One region of the Pseudomonas sp. LBUM1643 genome, then DNA from elsewhere that is predicted to be linked to it. Evidence: riboswitches for the same ligand, from Rfam matches in the RefSeq annotation. Region 1 holds a riboswitch; the other holds the start of a gene.

Region 1 (5,830 bases):
GGCTTTGCCACAAGCGACCGTCGATGGCGCCCTGCACGCCAGCGCCATAAGCGCCTGGCTTGGCACCAAAGATGCGCCAGCCGGCCTGACGTCGAGCCGCGTCTTCGTCCAGGCCCGATTGCAGCAACGCTGTGTGCTCGGCGCGTACCTTGGCCGCCAGCGGATTAAGGTCGTCCGGTTCGTCCAGCGCGGCCACCGCTTGCACGGCGGCGTCGAACAGGCGAATCAGGTTGGCGAAGGCGTCGCGGAAGAAGCCCGAGACCCGTAAGGTCACGTCCACTCGCGGACGGTCCAGCAGACTGAGCGGGAGAATCTCGAAGTCGTCGACCCGCTGACTGCCCGTGGCCCACACGGGCCGTACACCCATCAATGCCATGGCCTGGGCGATGTCATCGCCGCCGGTACGCATGGTCGCGGTGCCCCAGACCGACAGGCCAAGCTGACGCAAATGGTCGCCGTGGTCTTGCAGGTGGCGCTCGAGAATCAGGTTCGCCGACTGGAAACCAATCCGCCACGCGGTAGTGGTCGGCAGGTTGCGCACATCCACCGAATAGAAATTGCGCCCAGTTGGCAGCACGTCCAGACGACCTCGACTCGGCGCGCCACTAGGGCCTGCCGGGACGAAGCGGCCGCTCAAGGCGTCGAGCAAACCGCGCATTTCTGCCGGACCGCAGGCATCCAGACGGGGGGCGACCACTTCGCGCAGAGTGTCGAGGATTGCGTTTACTTCAGCCCAACCGGGAGCCTGTGGGAACGCGCTTTTGTGGCGAGGGGATTCATCCCCGTTGGACTGCGCAGCAGTCCCATTTTCTGGGGCCGCTTCGCGACCCAACGGGGATGAATCCCCTCGCCACAGAAGCTCGCTCCCGCAGGATTCAGCGTCGACTTCGGTATTCAGAGTCTGCGAGATCAGCTCTGCGGCAAACAGTTCCAGGCGTTCTCGAGTATCCCCCGCCGTGCGCCAGACTTCCTCACTAAGGGCTTGCAGCTCAGGCGGACGCGGCCCGATCCACGGCTCGGCGAGCTCACAATCCAATGGATCGAAACCCAAGCCAAACGCCTTGGCCAGCGCCCGCAGCAGACTCGATTGCGCACCTCGTCCATCGCCACGGGGTATGCGCAGCAATGCAAGCAAGGTGTCGATGCGCAACCGCCCGGTCGGCGACTCGCCAAAAATGTGCAGGCCATCGCGTATCTGCGATTCCTTCAAGTCGCACAAGTACGTGTCCAGCCGCGGCAACCAGATCGCCGCATCGGCCTCGCTGTTGAGCTTTTCGTCCAGTTGCAGCTCGCGGTCGATGTGGGTATCGCGCACCAGTTGCAGGATGTCGCGCTGCAACTCCCGGGCCCGACGTGGGTCCAGCAGTTGCGCTTCGTAATATTCGTCGGCGAGCAATTCGAGGTTGCGCAGCGGCCCATAGGTTTCGGCGCGGGTCAGCGGCGGCATCAAATGATCGATGATCACCGCTTGAGTGCGCCGCTTGGCCTGAGCGCCCTCGCCCGGGTCGTTGACTATGAACGGATAAATGTTCGGCAGCGGACCGAGCAGCGCGTCCGGCCAGCAATTTTCCGACAGTCCGACACCCTTGCCCGGCAGCCATTCGAGATTGCCATGCTTGCCGACGTGAATCACCCCATGGGCGCCATAGGTGTTGCGCAACCAGAAATAGAACGCCAGGTAACCGTGCGGCGGCACCAGGTCGGGGTCGTGATAGACCGCGCTCGGATCAACCTGATAGCCACGCGCCGGTTGAATACCGACAAAAGTCAGGCCGAAACGCAGGCCGGCGATCATCATTCGGCCGCTGCGGAACATCGGGTCGTTTTGCGGCGGCCCCCAACGTTCAAGGACAGCTTCTCGGTTGGCGTCGGGCAATGCGTTGAACATCAGCCAATAATCATCCAGCCCCAGGCTTTGCTGGCACGGACGCTGGTCGATCGTGTCGAGGTCGTTGCTGACGCCGCCAAGCAGTTGCTGGATCAGCGCAGTGCCGCTGTCCGGCAGTTCGGCGGGCAACGGATAACCTTCCGTATGCAACGCACGGAGGATATTCAGTGCAGCGGCCGGCGTATCAAGACCGACGCCGTTGCCGATGCGTCCATCCCGGGTCGGGTAGTTGGCCAGAATCAGCGCGATGCGTTTTTCGCCGTTCGGCACCCGCGCCAGCTCGATCCAGCGCCGCGCCAGTTCGGCGACGAAATCCATGCGTTCGGGTTGCGCCCGGTAACACACCACGTCCGATTGACTGCGTTCGCTGCGCCACGCCAGGTCCTTGAAGCTGATCGGCCGGCTGATGATTCGCCCGTCGAGTTCGGGCAGCGCAATGTGCATCGCCAGATCCCTAGGGCCGAGGCCCTGTTCACTGGCGCGCCAACCCGGCTCATTGTCCTGGGCACAAATCGCCTGGATGACCGGGATATTGCGGCGAAACGGTCGCAAATGCGGTGCTTCAGGGCTGGACTGGGCGAAACCGGTGGTGTTGAGAATCACCCCGGCGTCGACTTCATCCAGCCAATCCTCGACCGCCGTCAGGCAACCGGGTTCTTTCAAACTGGCCAGCGCAATCGGCAACGGGTTCAATCCCGCTGCCTGCAAGCGCTGGCAGAACACATCGATAAACGCGGTGTTCGCTGCCTGTAAATGCGAGCGGTAAAACAACACGGCGGCGACCGGCTGATCGGCACACCAATCGGCTTGCCAGTCCTTCAGATCAGCGGGGCTTTTATGGGGATGGTAGATGGCCGTGCGCGGCAGGGTTTGCGGCTCGGACCAGGCGTAATCGCGGCCCAGCCAGCGATTGGCCAGGCAGCGGAAAAAGTCCAGCGCATTGCCCAGGCCACCCTGACGCAAAAACTGCCAGAGCCGGTCACGGTCGTCGGCAGCTACCGTGCTCAGGTCGCTGAGCTCCGGGTCGGGGCGGTCATCGCCGGGCACCAGGATCAGGTGCACCCCTTGCTCGGACAACTGCACAAGTCGCTCGACGCCATAACGCCAGTAGCCGATGCCGCCGTGCAGCGAGATCAGGATCACCTTGGCGTGGCGCAGCACCTCGTCGACATACAGGTCGACCGAAGCGTGATTCTGCACCTGCATCGGGTTGGCCAGGCGTACGCTCGGGTAATCGTCGGGCAGCTGCTGCGCCGCTTCGGCGAGCAACGCCAGGCTGGAGTCACCGCTGCACAGGATCACCAACTCGGCGGGGGTTTGTCCAAGGTCGGCAATGTTGTCATCCGAGACGAAACCGCCGGGCTGAGTCCTGAGCAGATGCATGGGTTAAACGCTGAGCGCAGCGCGCAATTGCGCTTCAAGTTCGGCAGCGTCCAACGCCTGGCCGATCAACACCAGACGCGTGGTGCGTGCTTCTTCAGCGCCCCACTGACGGTCGAAGTGCTTGTCGAAACGCGTGCCCACGCCCTGAATCAGCAGGCGCATCGGCTTGTTCGGAATCGCCGCGAAACCTTTGACTCGCAGGATGCCGTGCTTGACCACCAGTTGGGTCAACGCATCCATCAGCAGGCTTTCGTCGGCTTGCGGCAATTCGATGGAAATGGAGTCGAATGCATCGTGATCGTGGTCGTCTTCACCTTCGTGGTGGTGATCGTGGTGGCTGTGGCGGCTGTCGATGTGTTCTTCGGAACCGGCACCGAGGCCGATCAGCACGTCCAGGGGCACGCGGCCGCTGCTGGCTTCGATGACCTTGACCGCGGGCGGCAGTTCTTCGGCAACTTCGAGGCGCACACGGGCCAGGTCTTCAGGGCTGATCAGGTCAGCCTTGTTGAGGATCACCAGGTCGGCGCTGGCCAGTTGGTCGGCGAACAGTTCGTGCAGCGGCGACTCGTGATCCAGGTTCGGGTCGAGTTTGTGCTGGGCGTCGACCTGATCCGGGAAAGCAGCAAAGGTGCCAGCCGCCACGGCCGGGCTGTCGACCACGGTGATCACCGCGTCAACGGTGCAGGCACTGCGGATTTCCGGCCACTGGAAGGCTTGCACCAGTGGTTTTGGCAAGGCGAGGCCGGAGGTTTCGATAAGGATGTGGTCGAGGTCGCCACGACGGGCAACGAGTTCGCGCATCACCGGGAAAAATTCTTCCTGGACGGTGCAGCACAGGCAACCGTTGGCCAGCTCATAGACGCGGCCGTTGGCTTCTTCTTCGGTGCAGCCGATGGCGCACTGCTTGAGGATTTCACCGTCGATGCCCAGCTCGCCAAACTCGTTGACGATGACGGCGATGCGCCGGCCCTGAGCGTTGTCGAGCATGTGCCGCAGCAAGGTGGTCTTGCCCGAGCCGAGGAAGCCGGTAACGATGGTGACGGGGAGTTTGGCCAGTGTTTTCATCGGATGCCCTTTGGCAAGGTGGCGGGCATGCGGGACGACAATCGCTGCGACAGGTGCGCGCGCGGAAGAGTTCGCCACCGGATCACCCCGCCCGGTTGTAGTGAGAATCTGTTTCGAGGCAGGTCTCCTGGCTGACGGCGTGCCGGGCAGTTTCGCCTGGCATTCGCTGCGCCTTCCCGCGAACCCGTTGGACAGGGTTTGCAGTGGCGTGGCAGCGAACATCACCGTTCACAGTTGCGGGGGCAGCCGCGGCTTGAACCGCGTTCCCTTCTTAGCTTCGGCAAATACCGAAGAACCTCGAATGCGCAAGGCTACGCATGGTCTTGGGGCGGGTCAATCGTTGAGCTTCACGCGCTCCCCTGTAGGAGCTGCCGAAGGCTGCGATCTTTTGACTTTGCTTTAAAAACAAAATCAAAAGATCGCAGCCTTCGGCAGCTCCTACATAGAGCCCATTAGTCTTCGCCCCTAACGAGAACCCTTGCCAATTGACGCCAAACCCCGCCCATGCTCTCCTACACGCCTTGTTACGGGTGCCCTTCACAGGGTGAAACGGGAAACCGGTGAATCATGTGCTTTACTCAAGGCCATGTCAGTCCGGTGCTGCCCCCGCAACGGTAAGCGATTGAAGAATCAAATCCACTGTGCCAGCAGTTCGGCATGGGAAGGTGATTCTTGCAGGTTGAGGCCAAACCCCAGCCCCTCGTGAGCCCGGAGACCGGCCCGCAACACACAGTGATTTTTCACCTTCACTGAATAACAAACCCGCGGTGGGCGGGCGCTGTTGCATCTCTGCGTGCCCGATTCGCAGGGATCTTCCATGCGCTCTATTCACCCGCTGACAGACCAGAGGGAAGCGCCATGTCGACCATCAGCACCACCGGCAGCAACACCGCCAGCAGCACCACGACCCTGACTCAACGCCTGACCGCCGCCTTGTGTGCGTCGATCCTGGGCGCATGCCTTGTGTACTTTGCCGGGTTCTCCCACATCGAAGCGGTGCACAACGCCGCCCACGATACCCGTCACAGCTCCGCATTCCCGTGCCATTGAGACCTGCCGACATGATCAAGCGTATTGCGCAAACCGCAGGTTTCACCGGGCTGCTGGCCGCCCTCCTGCTGACCCTGCTGCAAAGCTTCTGGGTCGCTCCGCTGATTTTGCAGGCCGAGACCTACGAAAAATCAGAGCCTGTCGCGGTAGAAATCCATGAGCATACCGGCACTGCCATGGCCGCTCATGCCCACGATGCCGAAGCCTGGGAGCCGCAAGACGGCTGGCAGCGCGTGCTGTCCACCACCGGTGGCAACCTGGTTGTAGCGGTTGGTTTCGCCTTGATGCTCGCTGGCCTCTACACCCTGCGTGCGCCCAATAGCACCGCGCAAGGCTTGCTGTGGGGCCTGGCCGGTTACGCCACGTTCGTCCTCGCGCCAACCCTGGGCCTGCCGCCTGAACTGCCAGGCACTGCCGCTGCCGACCTGGCGCAACGCCAGATCT
Region 2 (5,830 bases), 600 kb from region 1:
CGGCGCCCAGCACGGGTTGGCGGTAACGATGATGGCTTTTCTCAAACCCGGTGACGTGATTGCCGCGGACGCCTTGACCTATTCCGGTTTCAAAGTGCTGGCTGAAGCGCTGCACCTTGAAATCGCGCCGATTCCCGCCGCTGAAGGTGGCCCCAGTCTCGATGCGCTGGAAAAACTCTGCCGCAGTCGGCGCGTGCGGGCGGTGTACACCATGCCGACGATGCACAACCCCTTGGGCTGGGTAATGAACGCGGAACAACGCGAACAGTTGGTAGCCCTCGCGCGCAAGCATGACCTATTGATTATCGAGGACGCTGCCTACGCTTTTCTGGCCGAAAACCCACCGCTGCCCGTGGCGGTACTGGCGCCGGAGCGAACCGTTTACGTCTCCGGTTTATCCAAGAGCATCGCCACCGGATTGCGCGTGGGTTTCGTTGCCGCGCCGATCGAAAAAGTCGCCGCCATCGAACGAACGATCCGGTCGACCACCTGGAACACACCGGGTGTGATGACGGCCATTGCCTGCGCCTGGCTCGACGACGGCACCGTCATGCAGCTGGAAGCGGAGAAGCGCCGGGATGCCCAGGCCAGGCAGATCGTCGCAGCACAAGCGCTGGACGGCTTGCGTTGTGTGACCCATCCGTCGTCGTATTTCCTGTGGCTGCCGCTGTCGGAGGACGCCAGGGCGGACCAGATCACCAAGGCGTTGATGGAAGAAAATATCGCCGTTTCAACCGCCGAACCCTTCGCCACCTCGGTGCACGTACCCCATGCGATTCGCCTGGCGCTCGGGTCGGTGGATATCGATACGCTCAAGGCTGCATTGGCGAGGGTGAAATGGATGGTGGAGGCGTATTCCTGATTAGCCCCATCACATCTCCCTGTAGCAGCTGCCGAGCCTGCGAGGCTGCGTCCGGCTGCGCAGCAGTCGTAAATTCTGGGTCCGCATTTTTTCAGGTAAACCCTATCTGCCGGATTGCGACTGCTGCGCAGCCGGACGCAGCCTCGCAGGCTCGGCAGCTGCTACAGGTTTTGCAGGTTTATGCAGGTATTTGCAAAGCAGCAGTGTCAGGCAACCGGAGCACTGCGAAACCGCAAAATCCGCGCACCGTCATAAGGATCAATCAGATAGTGCGCCTGCACCCCAAACGTGTCTTGCAGGCGTTGCGGGGTCAGCACTTCAAGCGGATTACCCAACGCCACCAGCCGGCCTCGCTCCAGCACCGCCAGGCGATCACAGCCGAGTGCCTGATTGAGATCGTGAAGGGCGATCACTGTCGTCACAGGCAGGGCGTGCACCACCTGCAAAATCGCCAGCTGGTGCTGGATGTCCAGGTGATTGGCGGGTTCGTCCAGCAACAGTATTTGCGGGCGCTGGGCCAGGGCGCGGGCGATGTGCACGCGCTGCCGCTCACCCCCCGACAGGCTGCGCCAGGTACGGGTTTTCAAGTGCGTGACATCGACATCATGCAGCGCTTGCTGGACGATCTCGTCGTCCTGGCGCGACCACGGACGCAACGCCGACAGCCAGGGGGTTCTTCCCAGTGAAACGGCATCGAGCACACTGATCGAATCATCGGTATCCGCCTGCTGTTCAACTACAGCAAGCATCTGCGCGACCGTGCGGCGCGACAAGTCCTTGAGGCGCTGTTCACCCAGCCGGACCTCGCCCCGAGTGGGCACCCGCACACCCGCGAGCAGCTTGAGCAAGGTGGATTTGCCCGAGCCGTTCGGCCCGACGACACCCAGGGTTTCCCCGCGCCGAATGTCCAGGTGGATGTCGTGCAGCAGCTGCGCATCACGGACATCGAAGCCCAGCCCCGTACAGCTCAATACAGACTCACAGGCACTCATCGCGCATTCCTCCAACCGACCAGGATCAGTGCGAACACCGGCGCACCCACCAGCGCGGTAATCACCCCGACCGGGATGACCTGGCCCTTGATCAACGTCCTCGACAACACGTCGGCGGCAATCAGGAACAGCGCACCCCCGAGCGCGCTGTAGGGCAGCAAGCGCGCATGTCGAGTCCCCAGCAGCAGGCGCACGGCATGGGGAATCACCAGCCCGACGAACCCGATGGAGCCGACAATCGACACCATCACCGCCGTCACCAGCGCCGCGCACCCCACCAGCAAAAACTGCACCCGACGTACCGCAATGCCGAGCGACGCGGCGGAGTCGACACCAAACGTGAAGGCGTCCAGCGCTCGCCGGTGCCACAGGCACACCCCGAGACCGAGCAACGCCACGGGCACCGACAACCACACCGATGGCCAGCGCACGCCACTCAGATTGCCCAGCAGCCAGAACATGATGCCGCGCGCCTGTTCGGAACTGGCCGACTTGGTGATCAGAAACGCCGTGAGCGCATTGAACAATTGCGAGCCGGCGATCCCCGCCAGAATGATCTGCCCGGTGCCACTGGACGATCCGCTGACACGCGCCAGCAAAATCACCAGGGCAAAGGCCGCGACGGCGCCGGCGAACGCCCCGGCGGACAACGAAACCGCGCCAGCCCCCACACCCAGCAACGCCACCAGCACGGCACCTGTGGACGCGCCGGCGGAGATGCCGAGCAGGTAAGGATCAGCCAACGGATTGCGCAACAACGACTGCAGGATCACCCCGCAAGTCGCCAGCCCGGCGCCACAGGCAGCGGCCACCAGGGCGCGGGTCAGGCGGTAGTTCCAGACGATGCCTTCGTCGATGGGATCAAGCACATGCCCGGCTGCCCACAGCTTGTTGGCCAACACCTGGAACACCACGCTCGGCTCGATCGGCGTTTCACCAATGGCCACGCCAGCGATCACTGCCAGCAGCAGTGTCGCGAGCGCCAGCAGCGTGCGAATCAGCGTCCTGGTCATTGCGGCAGGTCGTAGCCATTGATGGCGGTCGCCAGTGTTTCAAGGCCGTCGAACATTCTGACGCTGGCCTGCATCGCCATGGCGTCGAGGATAATGATCCGGTTGTTTTTCACCGCGTCCATGTTGCGCGTCACCGGGTCACTGCGCAGGAATTGCAGTTTCTTTTCATGATCGTCAGCAGGGAATCGCCGGCGGTCCATGCGCGCAATCACCAGGAACGTCGGGTTGGCCTTGGCGATGGTTTCCCAGCCCACTGTCGGCCATTCCTCGTTGGACTCAACGACGTTGCGCACGCCCAAGGTGTTGAGCATGAAATCCGGGATGCCCTTGTGGCCGGCGACGTACGGGTCGATGTCGAGGCTGGCGCTGGAGAACCAGAACAGCGCGCTGGTGTGCTTCAGGTCCTTGTTCTGCACCGTAGCCATCGACTTCGCCAGGCTGGCCTTGAGTTCGGCGTTCAACTGCTCGCCACGGGCCTGAACATCAAAGATCTGCGCCAATTGGCTGATGCTTTTGTAAATGCTGTCGATGCGAAACGCCTCCAGCCGCGTGCCATCGGCGCCGACCAGGTTGTCTTTGGCTTCGCAATCGGAGGGCATCAGGTAGGTCGGAATATTCAGCTCATGAAACTGCTCGCGAGTGCCCACTGCGCCTTGCGGACCGACCATCCATTCCAGCTCCACCGCCACCAGTTCAGGACGTTTGCCGATCACCGCTTCGAAACTCGGCTCGTTGTCGGCCAGGCGTTCGATCTTGTCGTTCTGGGTCTTGTACGTGGACAGGACATCGTTGAACCACAACGATGTGCCGACCAGCTTGTCGCTCAAGCCCATGGCATAGAGCATTTCAGTGCCGGCCTGGCCAATGGTCACGGCCCGGACAGGCGCGTGCTGGAACGTCAGCGTGCTACCGCAGTTTTCGACGGTGAGGGGATACTGTGTCGGGTTCGCCTGGGCGAGGGCGCAAAGACCCAGGCCCGAGAGGAGGGTGGCGAAGCGGGGCAGCAGCATGAGGCGATCTCCATTTGAACCGTACACGGAGCAGAGGTATACGGTCTGGAAACACATCATCGAACGCTGCGGCAAGGGCAGTGCAAGGCCGATCACCGAAGTGACGCACGCGACAAGGATGTCCTTCCCGGACACCCCGCCGGTTAGTGATTTGCTTGGCCGGCAGGTCTCCTGACTGATGCGTCATCGCCTGGTTCCGGCCTTCCCGGGGGTGATCCCAGTGGCGTTCGTGGAGCAGGCTCAGCATCTACAGTTGCGGGGGCAGTTCCGTTTGATGCTGTGTGAGCATCACGGATTCCCTATTAATCCCATGTGGAAACCGGCGGCGGCATGGTAGTCGATCAGACCGTCCGAGGGGAACCTGTCTAACCCCGATGCACCCAGATCTACTGTAGGAGCAAAGCTTGCTCGCGATGGCGTCCTGACAACCAAGCCACATCCCCCAGATGCACCCGGATTAACTGTAGGAGTGAGCCTGCTCGCGATGACGACCTGTCAGGCAACAAGTTTCTCCCATATGTACACCGATCAAACTGTGGGAGCTGGCTTGCCGGCGATGGCGGCCTGATCGGCGGTGGGATTGTTGTTGGTGTACATATCCGTTTCTGCGGTCATGGCTACTATTGGTTTCGCTTTTACAGCGAGTCACTTGGAAGAGCCCCAAGTAACCAAGGGCTCTTGCCCCTTTCGTGCGGTGCCTCGCTAAGGCTCGGCATACCCTCGCTCCGGTCCTGCTCCGTGGGCCCGCCGCGATCGGCCATCCATGGCCGTGCGCGGCTAACCCGGCATCCTTGCCGGGTTACCCACTGCGCAGAACCTGCGCTCGGCCTTACGAGGGGGCAAGAAGATCAAAAGCAAATCAAAAGCACATCAAAAGCAAATCAAGTGCAAATCAAAAGCGGACCGAACTGCGTTTTTTCCAGGTATTGGTTGCGTTCGCCGTAGGCTTCAATCACTCACCTTGATCGCCTCAACATCCCCCAAAGAGCTGTAATGCTTACGCAGCTTCCTCAGGTCCCGGCTCCCCATTTTGTCCAGTGACAAGGTAGCGTTCTGCGCTTCTTGGGTGGCTCGAATCAGCTCGTCGATTTTCAGATGCAAGATATCGTTGTCGCGGTTTTGGGTGTTCTGGATGAGGAAGACCATCAGGAACGTGATGATCGTGGTGGAGGTGTTGATGATCAGTTGCCACGTGTCGTTGTAGTGGAAATAGGGACCTGTGAGTGCCCATACGATGATCAGGACAATGGCGGTGAGGAAGGTTTTTGAGCTGCCGGCTCGATTGGAGAGTGCCTGGCAGAATTGTGAGAATTTCATGAGTACCTACTCTTGCGATGGTCAGTGATAGACCGCAGTGATTCTTTGAAATTCTTTTTCATTCTCTTTCATCAGCGAGCATTTTCCTCCCGTGTATCCGAGGGTTCACGTCGCTCATCATTTTGTTGGAACTCCTTTCAACGTCGCTCCGTCATCTGAACTGAGGGGGGCTGCGAGCGCTCGTGGCGTACCCGATAACGCTTTTTTTTGAACAGCGAGGGACGTCATGAATAGTTCAGACAGCAGGACTGACGGTCAGACCGATCGTCAGGACTCCGGAAGACCGGAAGCCGATTTTCAACATTTGAAGGAGGGCGTTACCGAGGCCCTTGGTGATGCGCGGCAGCAAGCGGATGCGCAGTTCGGGCAGTACCGTGACACAGCAGCAGACCAGATCGAGGCACTGGCCCAGGGGGCGAAATCTTTTGTCTCCGAGATAGAAAGCAAGGACACGCTCGGTATGTCCGACTACCTGGCCGATATGGCCGAGTCCATGAGCGGGCTGGCCGGCAATCTGCGTGGCAAAAGTGCCGAACAGCTGCTGCACGATGCAGCCGATCTGGCGCGCAGCAACCCCACGCTGTTCATTGCCGGCAGTGTTGCCCTGGGCTTCGGCCTGTCGCGATTCCTGAAAGC

The links. A riboswitch is a leader RNA that binds a small molecule or an ion and turns the genes downstream of it on or off. The one in region 1 is predicted to bind cobalamin.
Region 2: linked by a shared signal. The riboswitch ahead of ACA063_RS18895 (ABC transporter substrate-binding protein) and the one ahead of cobW (cobalamin biosynthesis protein CobW) in region 1 are both predicted to bind cobalamin.

The regions. Positions count from the first base shown of each region.
Region 1 is NZ_CP166813.1:3,602,358-3,608,187, forward strand. It holds gene cobN (cobaltochelatase subunit CobN) at 1-3,271, opposite strand, end outside; gene cobW (cobalamin biosynthesis protein CobW) at 3,275-4,336, opposite strand; cobalamin riboswitch at 4,437-4,651, opposite strand; cobalamin riboswitch at 4,848-5,074, shown strand; gene ACA063_RS16125 (CbtB domain-containing protein) at 5,195-5,386, shown strand; gene ACA063_RS16130 (CbtA family protein) at 5,398-5,830, shown strand, end outside.
Region 2 is NZ_CP166813.1:4,203,240-4,209,069, reverse strand. It holds gene ACA063_RS18910 (aminotransferase-like domain-containing protein) at 1-862, shown strand, start outside; gene ACA063_RS18905 (ABC transporter ATP-binding protein) at 1,069-1,854, opposite strand; gene ACA063_RS18900 (FecCD family ABC transporter permease) at 1,851-2,867, opposite strand; gene ACA063_RS18895 (ABC transporter substrate-binding protein) at 2,864-3,877, opposite strand; cobalamin riboswitch at 4,022-4,216, opposite strand; gene ACA063_RS18890 (low affinity iron permease family protein) at 4,826-5,194, opposite strand; gene ACA063_RS18885 (hypothetical protein) at 5,421-5,830, shown strand, end outside.